One region of the Streptomyces tremellae genome, then DNA from elsewhere that is predicted to be linked to it. Evidence: riboswitches for the same ligand, from Rfam matches in the RefSeq annotation. Region 1 holds a riboswitch; the other holds the start of a gene.

Region 1 (5,110 bases):
CGGGGGCGGCCGAGCGCAGCAGGAGCGGCAGGCAGACGTGGGTGACGCGGAGGGTACCGAGGACGTTGGTCTCCAGCAGCGGCCGCATCAGGTCGGCCGTGAGGTCTGCCGCGGGGGTGGGGGTGCCTTCGATGCCCGCGTTGTTCACCAGGACGTCGAGGCCGCCGTCGGCCTCGATCGCCTTGGCCGCGGCGGTGACGGACGCGTCGTCGGTGACGTCGATGACGACCGGCCGTGCGCCGAGCCGCTCGGCGGCGGCGCGGCCGCGTTCCGGGTCGCGGCTGCCGAGGTAGACGGTGTGGCCCTCGGCGACGAGCCTGCGGGCGATCTCGTGGCCGAGGCCCTTGTTGGCTCCGGTGATGAGTGTCGTGGTCATGGCTCCAGGCTCGGGGGCCGGTGCGTGCGGTGCCAGTACACGGGTCTTCCTGGGACTGCGGATACCAGGCAGGCGGTCGGTGCGGAGTGCACGATGGGGGGGCATGGCGAGTGCGGAGTTCGGGCAGGCCGTGCGGCGGTGGCGGGACGGGACGGGGCCGGAGGCGGCCGGGCTGACCGTACGGGGGCAGCGGCGGGCGGCCGGGCTGCGCAGGGAGGAGCTGGCGCTGCTTGCGGGGGTGTCGGCCGACTATGTGACGCGGCTCGAACAGGGCCGGGCCACGCACCCCTCCGAGCAGGTGGTGGAGGCGCTGGGGCGGGCGCTGCGGCTGTCGGGGCCGGAGCGGGAGCACCTGTTCCGGCTGGCGGGTCTGGCGCCGCCCGGGCCCGGGGTCGTGCCGGGGTGTCTGACGCCGGGTGTGCGGCGGCTGCTGGACCGGCTTTCCGGGACGCCGGTGGGGGTGTACGACGCGTCGTGGACGCTGCTGCTCGCGAATCCGATGTACGCGGCGCTGATGGGTGATCCGGCGGGGTGGGAGGGGCACGAGCGCAACGCGGTCTGGCGCAATCTGGTGGGGTCCGCGGGCCGGGTCAGGCACACGCCCGAGGCTCGGCGGGCGTTCGAGACCGCGCTCGTGTCGGATCTGCGGGCCACGGTCGGCCGGTATCCGGCGGACGGGCGGCTGCGGGCGCTCGTGGCGGACCTGCGGGCGCGGAGCGAGCGGTTCACGCAGCTGTGGGAGTCGGGGGCGGTGGGGCGGCACGAGGTGTCGCGCAAGACGGTCGACCATCCTCGGGTGGGCGCGCTGACGCTCGACTGCGACGTGCTGCGGGCGGCCGGGGACGATCTGCGCATCATGCTGTACACGGCGGAGCCCGGGACGCCCGACGCGGCGCGCCTCGCCCTGCCCGCGGAGGCGCTGCCCGCGGGCGCGGAGGCCGTGCGCGGGCGGTGAGCGGCGGGGAAGGGCCGGTTGCCGGGGGCGGTGCGGGGGGCGTTAGGGTGGCACTCCACCGGACACGGGGTGCCCCGCCGCGGGGCTGAGATCACACCCGTCGAACCTGACCCAGCTCGTACTGGCGGAGGGATGTCTTCCATGGCGCGTTCACGTGTGTTCCTGTCCGGGCGGGCGGCCGGCGGCTCCGGCGCCTTCGGGGGGCGGATGCCGTCGGCGGCGGGTGATCTGCGGATCGAGACGCGGGGCATCGCGCCGGTGCCCGAGGAGAACAGGTACGGCAGCGCGTCCCGCCTGTTCAGTGTGTGGTTCGCGCCGAACCTGACGATGACGGGGGTGTTCACCGGGACCCTCGGTGCGGCGCTGGGGCTCGACTTCGGGTCCGCTCTGGTGGCGGTGGTCGTCGGGACGGTGCTCGGGGCGGTGCCGGTGGCGGGGCTCGGTATCTGGGGAAGCAGGACAGGTGCGGGCCAATTGCCGCTGGCCCGGCTGGCGTTCGGCAGCTCGGTGGTGGTGCCGGGGGTGTTGCAGTGGCTGTCGTCGGTGGCGTGGGACGCGCTGGTCGGCCTGTTCGGCGGGGACGCGCTGGCCCGGTTGTGCGGCTGGCCGTTCTGGCTGGGGGTGCTGGTGATGATGGCGGGGCAGGGCCTCGTCGGGGCGCTGGGGTACGAGGCGATCCACCGGCTCCAGAAGGTGATGACGCTGGCGCTGGCGTCGGCGTTCGCGCTGCTGGCCGTGGAGCTCCTGGGCGGGGTGCGTCCCGCGGCGGTCTCGCACGTGCACGGTGCCGACAGGTTCGGCGCGTTCGTGCTGACGAGCACGGTCGCGTTGAGTCTTTCGCTGTCGTGGGCGCCGTACGCGAGCGACTTCAGCCGCTATCTGCCGCGGGCGACGTCCCGTGCACGGATGTTCTGGTACACGCTGCTCGGGGTGAGTGTGTCGTTCACGGCGGTGCAGGCGCTGGGGCTGTGGGGTGCCTCGGTGTTCACGGACCAGACGGCGGGCGGGGTGGACCGGCTGCTGGGGGGCGGGGTGCTGGGGGCGTTCGGGCTGCTCGCGGTGGCGTGTGCGGCGCTGTGCAGCAACGCGATGAACGACTACAGCGGTTCGCTGGCCCTCCAGACGGTCGGGGTGCGCCTCGCGCGGCCGGTGGCGGCGCTGCTCGCGGCGGCTCTCGGGTTCCCGCTGGTGCTGTGGATGCACGCGGCGGACACGGCGGCGCGGTTCCAGAACGTGCTGCTGTTCGTGGGGTACTGGATCCCGGGATTCGTCGCGGTGGTCTCGGTGGACTGGTGGGCGCGGGGCCGTGCCCGCGGGGGTGCGGCGCTCGACCTGGCGGCCGAGGAGGCGGTGCGGGTGCCGTGGTGGCCTGCGGCGGTGGCGTTCGCGGCGGGGTTCGGCGCGGCGGTGCCGTTCATGGACACGTCAGTGTACGAGGGTCCCGTGGCGCGGGCCCTGCACGGCGCGGACCTCGCGTACTACGCGGCGTTCGCGGCGGCGCTGGCGGTGTACGCCCCGCTGCGGCTGCGGCGCGCCGCTCGTGGCTGACGCGCCGCAGCGCCCCGGTCGGGTGCGGGGTCCCAGGGGCGGGTTGGGCCCGCGCGGGTGTCCTGTCAGATCTTGTTGAAGATCTTCGAGTAGGCGTAGCCCGTGGGCTTGTCGTACTGGTCGACCTCCCAGAACGAGAGTTCCTGGACTCCCTTGTCCGCGGCGAAGGCTTCGAGGGTGGCGGCGTCGGACTGGCTGAAGTTCTCGTCGTCGTCGTTCTGGCCCGCGATGGGTGTCAGGCCCATGCGGGCCCAGTTGTCGGCGGTGGAGCCGCCGTAGAGGGAGCCGAGTTGTCCGACAGCGGCGTTGGCACCGGACTCGGCGTCGTCGAGGGCGTTCTCGCCGTCGCCGAAGTCCATGGTCATGATGTTGACCAGGGTGGTCTTGACGCCGGCCGACTGGGCTCCGGAGAGCATGCCGGTGACGTCGGACGGGAGGCCGTCGGGGCCGACCGCGACGGTCCAGGAGATCTGCACGTCGGGGTTCTGCTGCTGGAGTGCGGCGAGTGCCTGGTCGCGGCGCTGGTTGGCGGCGCTGTCGCCGAGGGCGCCGCCTTCGATGTCGAAGTCGAGGCGGGTGGCGCCGTAGGTGTCGACGACGTTCTGGTAGGCGGCGGTGAGGTCGGAGACCGAGGTGCAGGTCTGGGCGAGCTCCTCGCTGCCCGCGCCGCCGAAGGAGATGGCGACGTCGCCGCCCGAGGCGCGCAGCGCGTTGATCTCGGTGGTGTGGGCGCCGACCGGGTCGCCGCCGTCCTCCCAGTTGAGGGTGCAGCCGGACTGGGAGGTGAGGAAGGCGAGCGTGTAGTGGTTCACGCCGGACGCCTGCTGGTCGGCCGCCATGTCCTTGACGGTGTTGTCGTCGACCTGGAGGTAGGGGGCGGCGTACTGGGCGGGGAAGGGCGCCGCGGCGGCGTGGGCGGTGGGGGCGGCCACGAGGAGGGCGAGAGCGGGGCAGAGGGCGGCGCCGAGCGCGAGGAGGGGTCGGCGGTGGGGTGCGGGCATGACGGCCTTTCGCAGCGTGGGGGGATGTTAGGAAGGTTTCCTAACCGCTTGGCCCAGGATGCTCCGCCGAGGGACGCGCACATGTCAAGACTCCCGGCCCACGGGCGGGTAAAGGAACAGCCCGCCCGGCGGCTTCACCCGCGAGGACGCTCCCGGTCGTGCGGCGCCAGGCGCGGTGGGAGGGACGGCGGGGAGGGCCGCGTGCGCACAGGCCCCCGGGCGGCACGGCCGGCGCGCGCGCCACCGTCGGCGCCGCCCGCTCCCCCACCGACGAGCGCAGGGGAGAAGCGCATGACCGGGACACAGCAGGCCGCGGACCCGCCTCCGCCGCCCGGGGCGGACGGCGGAGGCGGGCCGCGCAGGCGGGCGGGGACCTGCGGCGGATCGGTGTCGCGCCCGACTTCTGGTACCCGGTGGCGACCTCCCGCAGCGTGCGGCGGGACAGGGCGCACGCCGCGTCCTGCGCGGGCGAGCGGATCGCGCTGTACCGGGGCGGCAGCGGCACCGTGTACGCCCTGGAGGACCGGTGCGCACACCGCCACGTCCCGCTGAGCATGGGCGTGGTGGAGGGCGAGGCGCTGCGTTGCTGCTGCCGCGCCCGGGTGTACAGGGGCAACGGCCGCATCTCGCAGATCCCGTCCCTGCCGAAGGGCGCCAAGGACGTGCCGCGCGGTGTGCGGGCGCACCCGGCGAAGGAGCGCTACGGGCTTGTGTGGGTTCCCCCCGGCGGCCCCGAGAAGGCGGCGACCGCCCCGCTGCCCGACCTGCCGCAGTTCGCCCCACCGCGGCACCGCACGATGACCTTCTCGCGTACGGTGCGCTGCCACTACTCGTTCATGCACGAGAACCTGCTCGACATGTACCACCAGTTCCTGCACCGCAGCGTGCTGGGGCGCATCCGGCCGACACTCCTCGGCTACGAGAGCGGGACGGACTTCGTCGAGGCCCGGTACCTGTTCACCCCGGCGGGCGGCCGCAAGGACCGCGGCGCGGGGCTGCTCTCCGCCGAGGGCGTCGGCGGCTCGTCGTCGCCCGACGTGATCACGATCCGTACGCAGTACCCCCTACCACCCTCCAGGCGGCGCCGGAGAAGGCCGACCTGCCCGCGTTCTCGCTCTGGGTGGCGTACGTGCCCGAGGACGCGGAGCAGCGCACCAGCCACGCGTACGGCCTGCTGATGATCGAGAAGCCGCGGGTACCGGGGGCGCTGCACGCGGCCTGGCCGCCGAT
Region 2 (5,110 bases), on a different contig from region 1:
TGCCCGACGATCGGGTCATTGAGGGTCGTGTCCACGCGCCGAGTCTACGGTCGGTCCCGGTGGGGGGCGCCCCCTGCCCGCGGCCCTCGCGGCAGAGCCGTGACGCCCCGAGCAGCGGCGACGCCCCGCCGCCCGCACGCCGCCGGGCCCGTGGCGCGGTCCGGGAGGGGCCCGCGCCACGGTTCAGAACGCGGGGCGCTCCGGGTCCAGGTCGGCACGCCCGCCCACCGGTGACGACGCCTGGGCGTGGTGGCGCGGCGGGATGCGGCCCGCGAGACGCGCGAGGCGGCCGGCCTCGACGCCGTGGCGCATCGCCTCGGCCATCAGCACCGGGGACTGCGCCCGCGTCACCGCCGACGCCAGCATCACCGCGTCGCACCCCAGCTCCATCGCGAGGACCGCGTCCGACGCGGTGCCCGCGCCCGCGTCCAGGATGACCGGCACCCCCGCCTGCTCCACGATCAGCCGGAAGTTGTGCGGGTTGCGGATGCCGAGACCCGAGCCGATGGGGGAGCCGAGCGGCATCACGGCCGCGCAGCCGACCTCTTCGAGCCGCCGCGCGAGTACCGGGTCGTCATTGGTGAAGGGCAGCACCGTGAAGCCGTCGTCGACCAGCGTCTCCGCCGCGTCGAGCACCTCCACGGGGTCGGGCAGCAGCGTCCGCTCGTCGGCCACCACCTCAAGCTTCACCCAGTCGGTGCCGAGCGCCTCCCGCGCCAGCCGGGCCGTCAGCACGGCCTCGCCCGCCGTGAAGCAGCCCGCCGTGTTGGGCAGCGCCCGGATGCCGAGCCGGTCGAGCACCGACAGCACGGAGCCCTGCACCCCGGGGTCGAGCCGCCGCATGGCGACCGTGGTCAGCTCGGTGCCCGAGGCGGCGAGCGAGCGTTCGAGCACGTCGAGGCTGGGCGCCCCGCCCGTGCCCATGATCAGCCGGGACGTGAAGGACACTCCGGCGATGGTCAGCGCGTCGTCCGCCATCCCCGTCAGCCGCCCTGCACCGCGGTGAGGACCTCGACCCGGTCGCCGTCACCGAGCGGGGTGTCCTGCCAGCTGCCGCGCGGCACCACCGTCTCGTTGACCGCCGCGGCGACGCCCGAAGGCGCGGCCGTGAGCGACGCCACCAGCACGTCGAGCGTCGTCGCCGCCGCGACCTCGCGCGGCTTGCCGTTCACCGACACGCGCACCACGCGCGCCGCCGTGCTCTCGATCATGCCGACCGCTCCTCTCGTACCGCTCGTACCGTACGGTCCGCTCCGGACCTGCCGCCCGCCGTGCCCGTGAACCGCTCGGGGCCGAACGGCCTTGCCACCTGGGTCAGTTCACCCGTCGTCAGGGCCGAGGCCAGGGCCTCGCCCGTGACCGGCGTCAGCAGCACGCCGTTGCGGAAGTGCCCCGTCGCCAGGTGCAGGCCCGGCAGCGCCGTCGGGCCGAGCAGCGGCGCGTTGTCGGGCGAGCCGGGCCGCAGCCCCGCCCTGGTCTCCGTGAGCGGCAGCTCCGTGATGCCGGGGACCAGCTCGTGCGCGTCCCGCAGCAGCTCGTACACGCCGCCCGCGGTGACCGTGGTGTCCCACCCCAGCTCCTCGCTGGTCGCTCCCACCACGAGCTCGCCGTTCTCCCGCGGCACCAGGTACACGTCGGCGCCGCGCACCACCGCGCGCACCGTCCGTGACAGGAACGGCGCGTACGCCCGCGGCACCGTCAGCCGCAGCACCTGCCCCTTCACCGGCCGCACCGGCGGCAGCACCTCCGGGGGCACGCCGTCGAGCCGGCCGCTCAGGCTGCCCCCCGCGAGCACCACCTGGCCCGCGGCGATCCCGGGCCCCTCCGCGGGCTCGACGCCCACGGCACGCCCGCCGCGCACGGTCAGCCGCCGGGCCCAGCCCCTGTGCAGGACGACGCCCGCACGCTCGCACGCCGTGAGCAGCGCGGCCGCCAGCCTGCGCGGGTCTATCTGATGGTCGCCGTCGACCCGCAGCCCGCCCCTGACGCCGGGCGCGAGCATCGGTTCGAGCCGCCGGCACTCCCGGCCGCCGAGCCACTCGGAGGAGAGCCCGCACTTCTGCTGGAAGGCGTGCAGCTCCCGCAGGTGCGCGCGGTCGTCGCTGTCCAGCGCCACAGCGAGCGTCCCGCAGGTGCGGTAGCCGGTGTCCCGGCCGCTCGCTTCCTCCAGCTCTGCCACGAACTTCGGATAGGCGCGCGCCGAGGCGAGGTTGAGACCGAGCAGGGCCTCCTCGCCGTAGTGGAGCTCCGTGACGGCGGCCAGCATGCCCGCCGCGACCCGCGCGGCGCCACCGCCCGGCTCCGGGTCGACCACGCACGTGCGCAGCCCGTGCTGCGCGGCCCGCCATGCGGTGACGAGCCCGATGATCCCGCCGCCGACCACCAGCACGTCGTGGCCGCGGGCGCTCCCGGGGCCCGCGGTCGCGGCGGTGCGCCGGTGCGCTGTGTCCGGTGTGTCAGAAGGCTGCACGGTCGTCAGCCCCTCCCTTCGCCGGCATGACCCGGATCAGGTTCGTACGGTCGGAGGCCGCCCAGCCTCCCTCTCAGCCCGGTCCGTCCGGGCTCCCGCGAGGTCTTCCGGGCCAGGGTAGACCCTGGCACGCCGTCCCGTAAGACGGCCCGGGGCCTCGGGGATCTATGGTGAGCGCGTGAGCGAGGACCAGAGAGTCGTCATCGTCGGTGCGGGCATGGCCGGCGTGCAGACCGCGGTGGCGCTGCGCGAGTGCGGCCACCAGGGACCCGTCACCGTGCTCGGTGCCGAACCCCATCCGCCCTACGACAGGCCCCCGCTGTCCAAGGCGGTGCTCCTCGGCCAGGCCGAGGGCTCCGCCTTCGACATCGACTTCGACGCGCTCGGCGTGGAGCTGCGGCTCGGCGTCGGGGCGACAGGACTGCGGCCCGGCCCCCGCGAGGTGGACACCACGGCGGGCCCCGTCCCGTACGACGCGCTGGTCCTCGCCTGCGGTGCCCGGCCGCGCACCCTGCCGGGCACGTCGGGTGTGCCCGGGGTGCACGTACTGCGGACCCTGGACGACGTGGCGGTGCTGCGGCCCCTCCTCCAGGCGCAGCGCGACATCGCCATCGTCGGCGCCGGCTGGATCGGCGCCGAGTTCGCCACGGCTGCGCGCGCCGCCGGCTGCGCCGTCACCGTCGTCGAGGCCGCCGACCGCCCCCTCGCGCACGCGCTGCCCGCCGAGGTCACCGCGCCGATGGCCGGCTGGTACGCGGAGAGCGGCACCTCCCTGCTGACCGGCGTCGGCGTGGACCGCGTCGAGGAGGGCGCGCTCCACCTCGCTAACGGGCGGGCGATCGCGGCCGACGCGATCCTCGTCGGCATCGGCGCCCGCCCCGCGACCGACTGGCTGGCCGGCTCCGGCGTGGAGCTCGGCCCCGAGGGCGCCGTGCGCGCCGACGCGTCGCTGCGCGCCTCCCTGCCCGCTGTGTACGCGGTGGGCGACTGCGCCTCCTTCCCCTCCGCCCGCTACGGCGAGCGGCTCCTCGTGCACCACTGGGACAACGCGCTCCAGGGGCCGCGCACCGTCGCCGCCCACCTCACGGGCGCCGCGGCCGAGCCCTACGACCCGGTGCCGTACTTCTGGTCCGAGCAGTTCGGCCGCTTCGTGCAGTACGCGGGCCACCACGCGGGCGCCGACCTGCTCGTCCACCGCGGCGACCCGCGGGGCAGCGCCTGGTCCGCGCTGTGGCTGCGCGGGGGCGCGCTCGTCGCGCTGCTCGCCGTGGGCAGGCCGCGCGACCTGGCACAGGGCCGCAAGCTCGTCGAGGCGGGCGCCCCGCTCGACCCGGAGCGCGCGGCCGACCCGTCCGTACCGCTGAAGCGCGCCCTGCGCTAGCCGGCGCTCCGTGCGCCGGACAGAGCCCCGCGCAGGACACGGCGCAGCCGCGGACACCGCCGACACCGCGGAGCCGCGGGTACGGCCGAGCCGTGGGTACGGCCGAACTGTGGGTACGGCCGAACTGCGGGCAGTGCGGGCACGGCCGCCGCGTGCCTCCCTAGGACCGCCACCGCTACCGTCTGTCAGTCCGGGATGGCAGGCTTGTCCCCGTGACCGAGATTGACGCGAAGATCGATGCCCTCGTCCCCGAGTGGCTCCACCTCCCCGACATCGCGGAGAAGCTGGACGTCGAGGTGACGCGCGTGCGCCAGCTGGTGAAGGAAGGCCAGCTGATCGCCGTGCGCCGCGGTGAGAACCGGACACTCCAGGTCCCCGCCGCCTTCATCGACGGCGACAGGGTCGTCAAGGGGCTCGTCGGCACGCTGACGCTCCTGAAGGACGACGGCTTCTCCGACGAGGAGATGCTGGAGTGGCTGTTCACGCCCGACCCGACCCTGCCGGGCACGCCCGTGCAGGCCCTGGGCGAGAACCGCGGCACGGAGGTGAAGCGCCGGGCGCAGGCCCTCGCCGTCTGACCCCCCGGCGCCCGCGCGCACCCGGGACGCCGGAAGCCGCCGGAAGAGAACACGAAGAAGCAGGGCCGGGCCAGCCGGCACACCATGCCCCGGGGCGGCGGCCGCCGCCCCGGGGACGTACCAGGGGGGAACACCCGATGTCCACGGCCCGCGCGACGCTCGCCGACGCCCGTGTCTACCTGTGCACCGACGCCCGCAAGCGCCAGGGCGACCTGCCCGCCTTCCTCGACGCGGTCCTCTCCTCGGGGGTGGACGTCGTCCAGCTCAGGGACAAGTCGCTCGAAGCGGCCGAGGAGCTCGACCACCTCCGGGTCTTCGCCGACGCCTGCCGCAGGCACGGCGCCCTCCTCGCGGTCAACGACCGCGCGGACGTCGCGCACGCGATCGGTGCCGACGTGCTCCACCTCGGCCAGGGCGACCTGCCGGTGCCCGCGGCCCGTGCCATCCTCGGCGACCGGCCGCTGATCGGCCGCTCCACGCACGCGGCGGCCGAGGCGGAGGCAGCCGCCGTCCAGCCGGGCGTCGACTACTTCTGCACGGGACCCTGCTGGCCGACCCCCACCAAGCCGGGACGGCACGCGCCGGGTCTCGCCCTGGTGCGGCACACGGCCGCCCACACCGCGGCGCACGGCATCGACCGCCCCTGGTTCGCCATCGGCGGGATCGACGAGGACAACCTCG

What was found. Region 1 has a riboswitch for thiamine pyrophosphate ahead of ABEA77_RS03695 (purine-cytosine permease family protein). Riboswitches for the same ligand answer to the same signal wherever they lie in the genome.
Region 2: another riboswitch for thiamine pyrophosphate. It lies ahead of thiO (glycine oxidase ThiO); the one in region 1 lies ahead of ABEA77_RS03695 (purine-cytosine permease family protein).

What each region holds. Positions count from the first base shown of each region.
Region 1 is NZ_BAABEP010000003.1:2,524-7,633, forward strand. Features, by position in the region: gene ABEA77_RS03685 (SDR family NAD(P)-dependent oxidoreductase) at 1-376, opposite strand, end outside; gene ABEA77_RS03690 (helix-turn-helix transcriptional regulator) at 480-1,331, shown strand; TPP riboswitch at 1,387-1,481, shown strand; gene ABEA77_RS03695 (purine-cytosine permease family protein) at 1,473-2,879, shown strand; gene ABEA77_RS03700 (glycosyl hydrolase family 18 protein) at 2,945-3,880, opposite strand; partial or broken gene ABEA77_RS03705 (Rieske 2Fe-2S domain-containing protein) at 4,255-5,110, shown strand, end outside.
Region 2 is NZ_BAABEP010000093.1:6,764-11,873, reverse strand. Features, by position in the region: gene pknB (Stk1 family PASTA domain-containing Ser/Thr kinase) at 1-35, opposite strand, end outside; gene ABEA77_RS32160 (thiazole synthase) at 184-978, opposite strand; gene thiS (sulfur carrier protein ThiS) at 984-1,211, opposite strand; gene thiO (glycine oxidase ThiO) at 1,208-2,389, opposite strand; TPP riboswitch at 2,467-2,579, opposite strand; gene ABEA77_RS32145 (NAD(P)/FAD-dependent oxidoreductase) at 2,688-3,851, shown strand; gene ABEA77_RS32140 (Rv2175c family DNA-binding protein) at 4,064-4,429, shown strand; gene thiE (thiamine phosphate synthase) at 4,567-5,110, shown strand, end outside.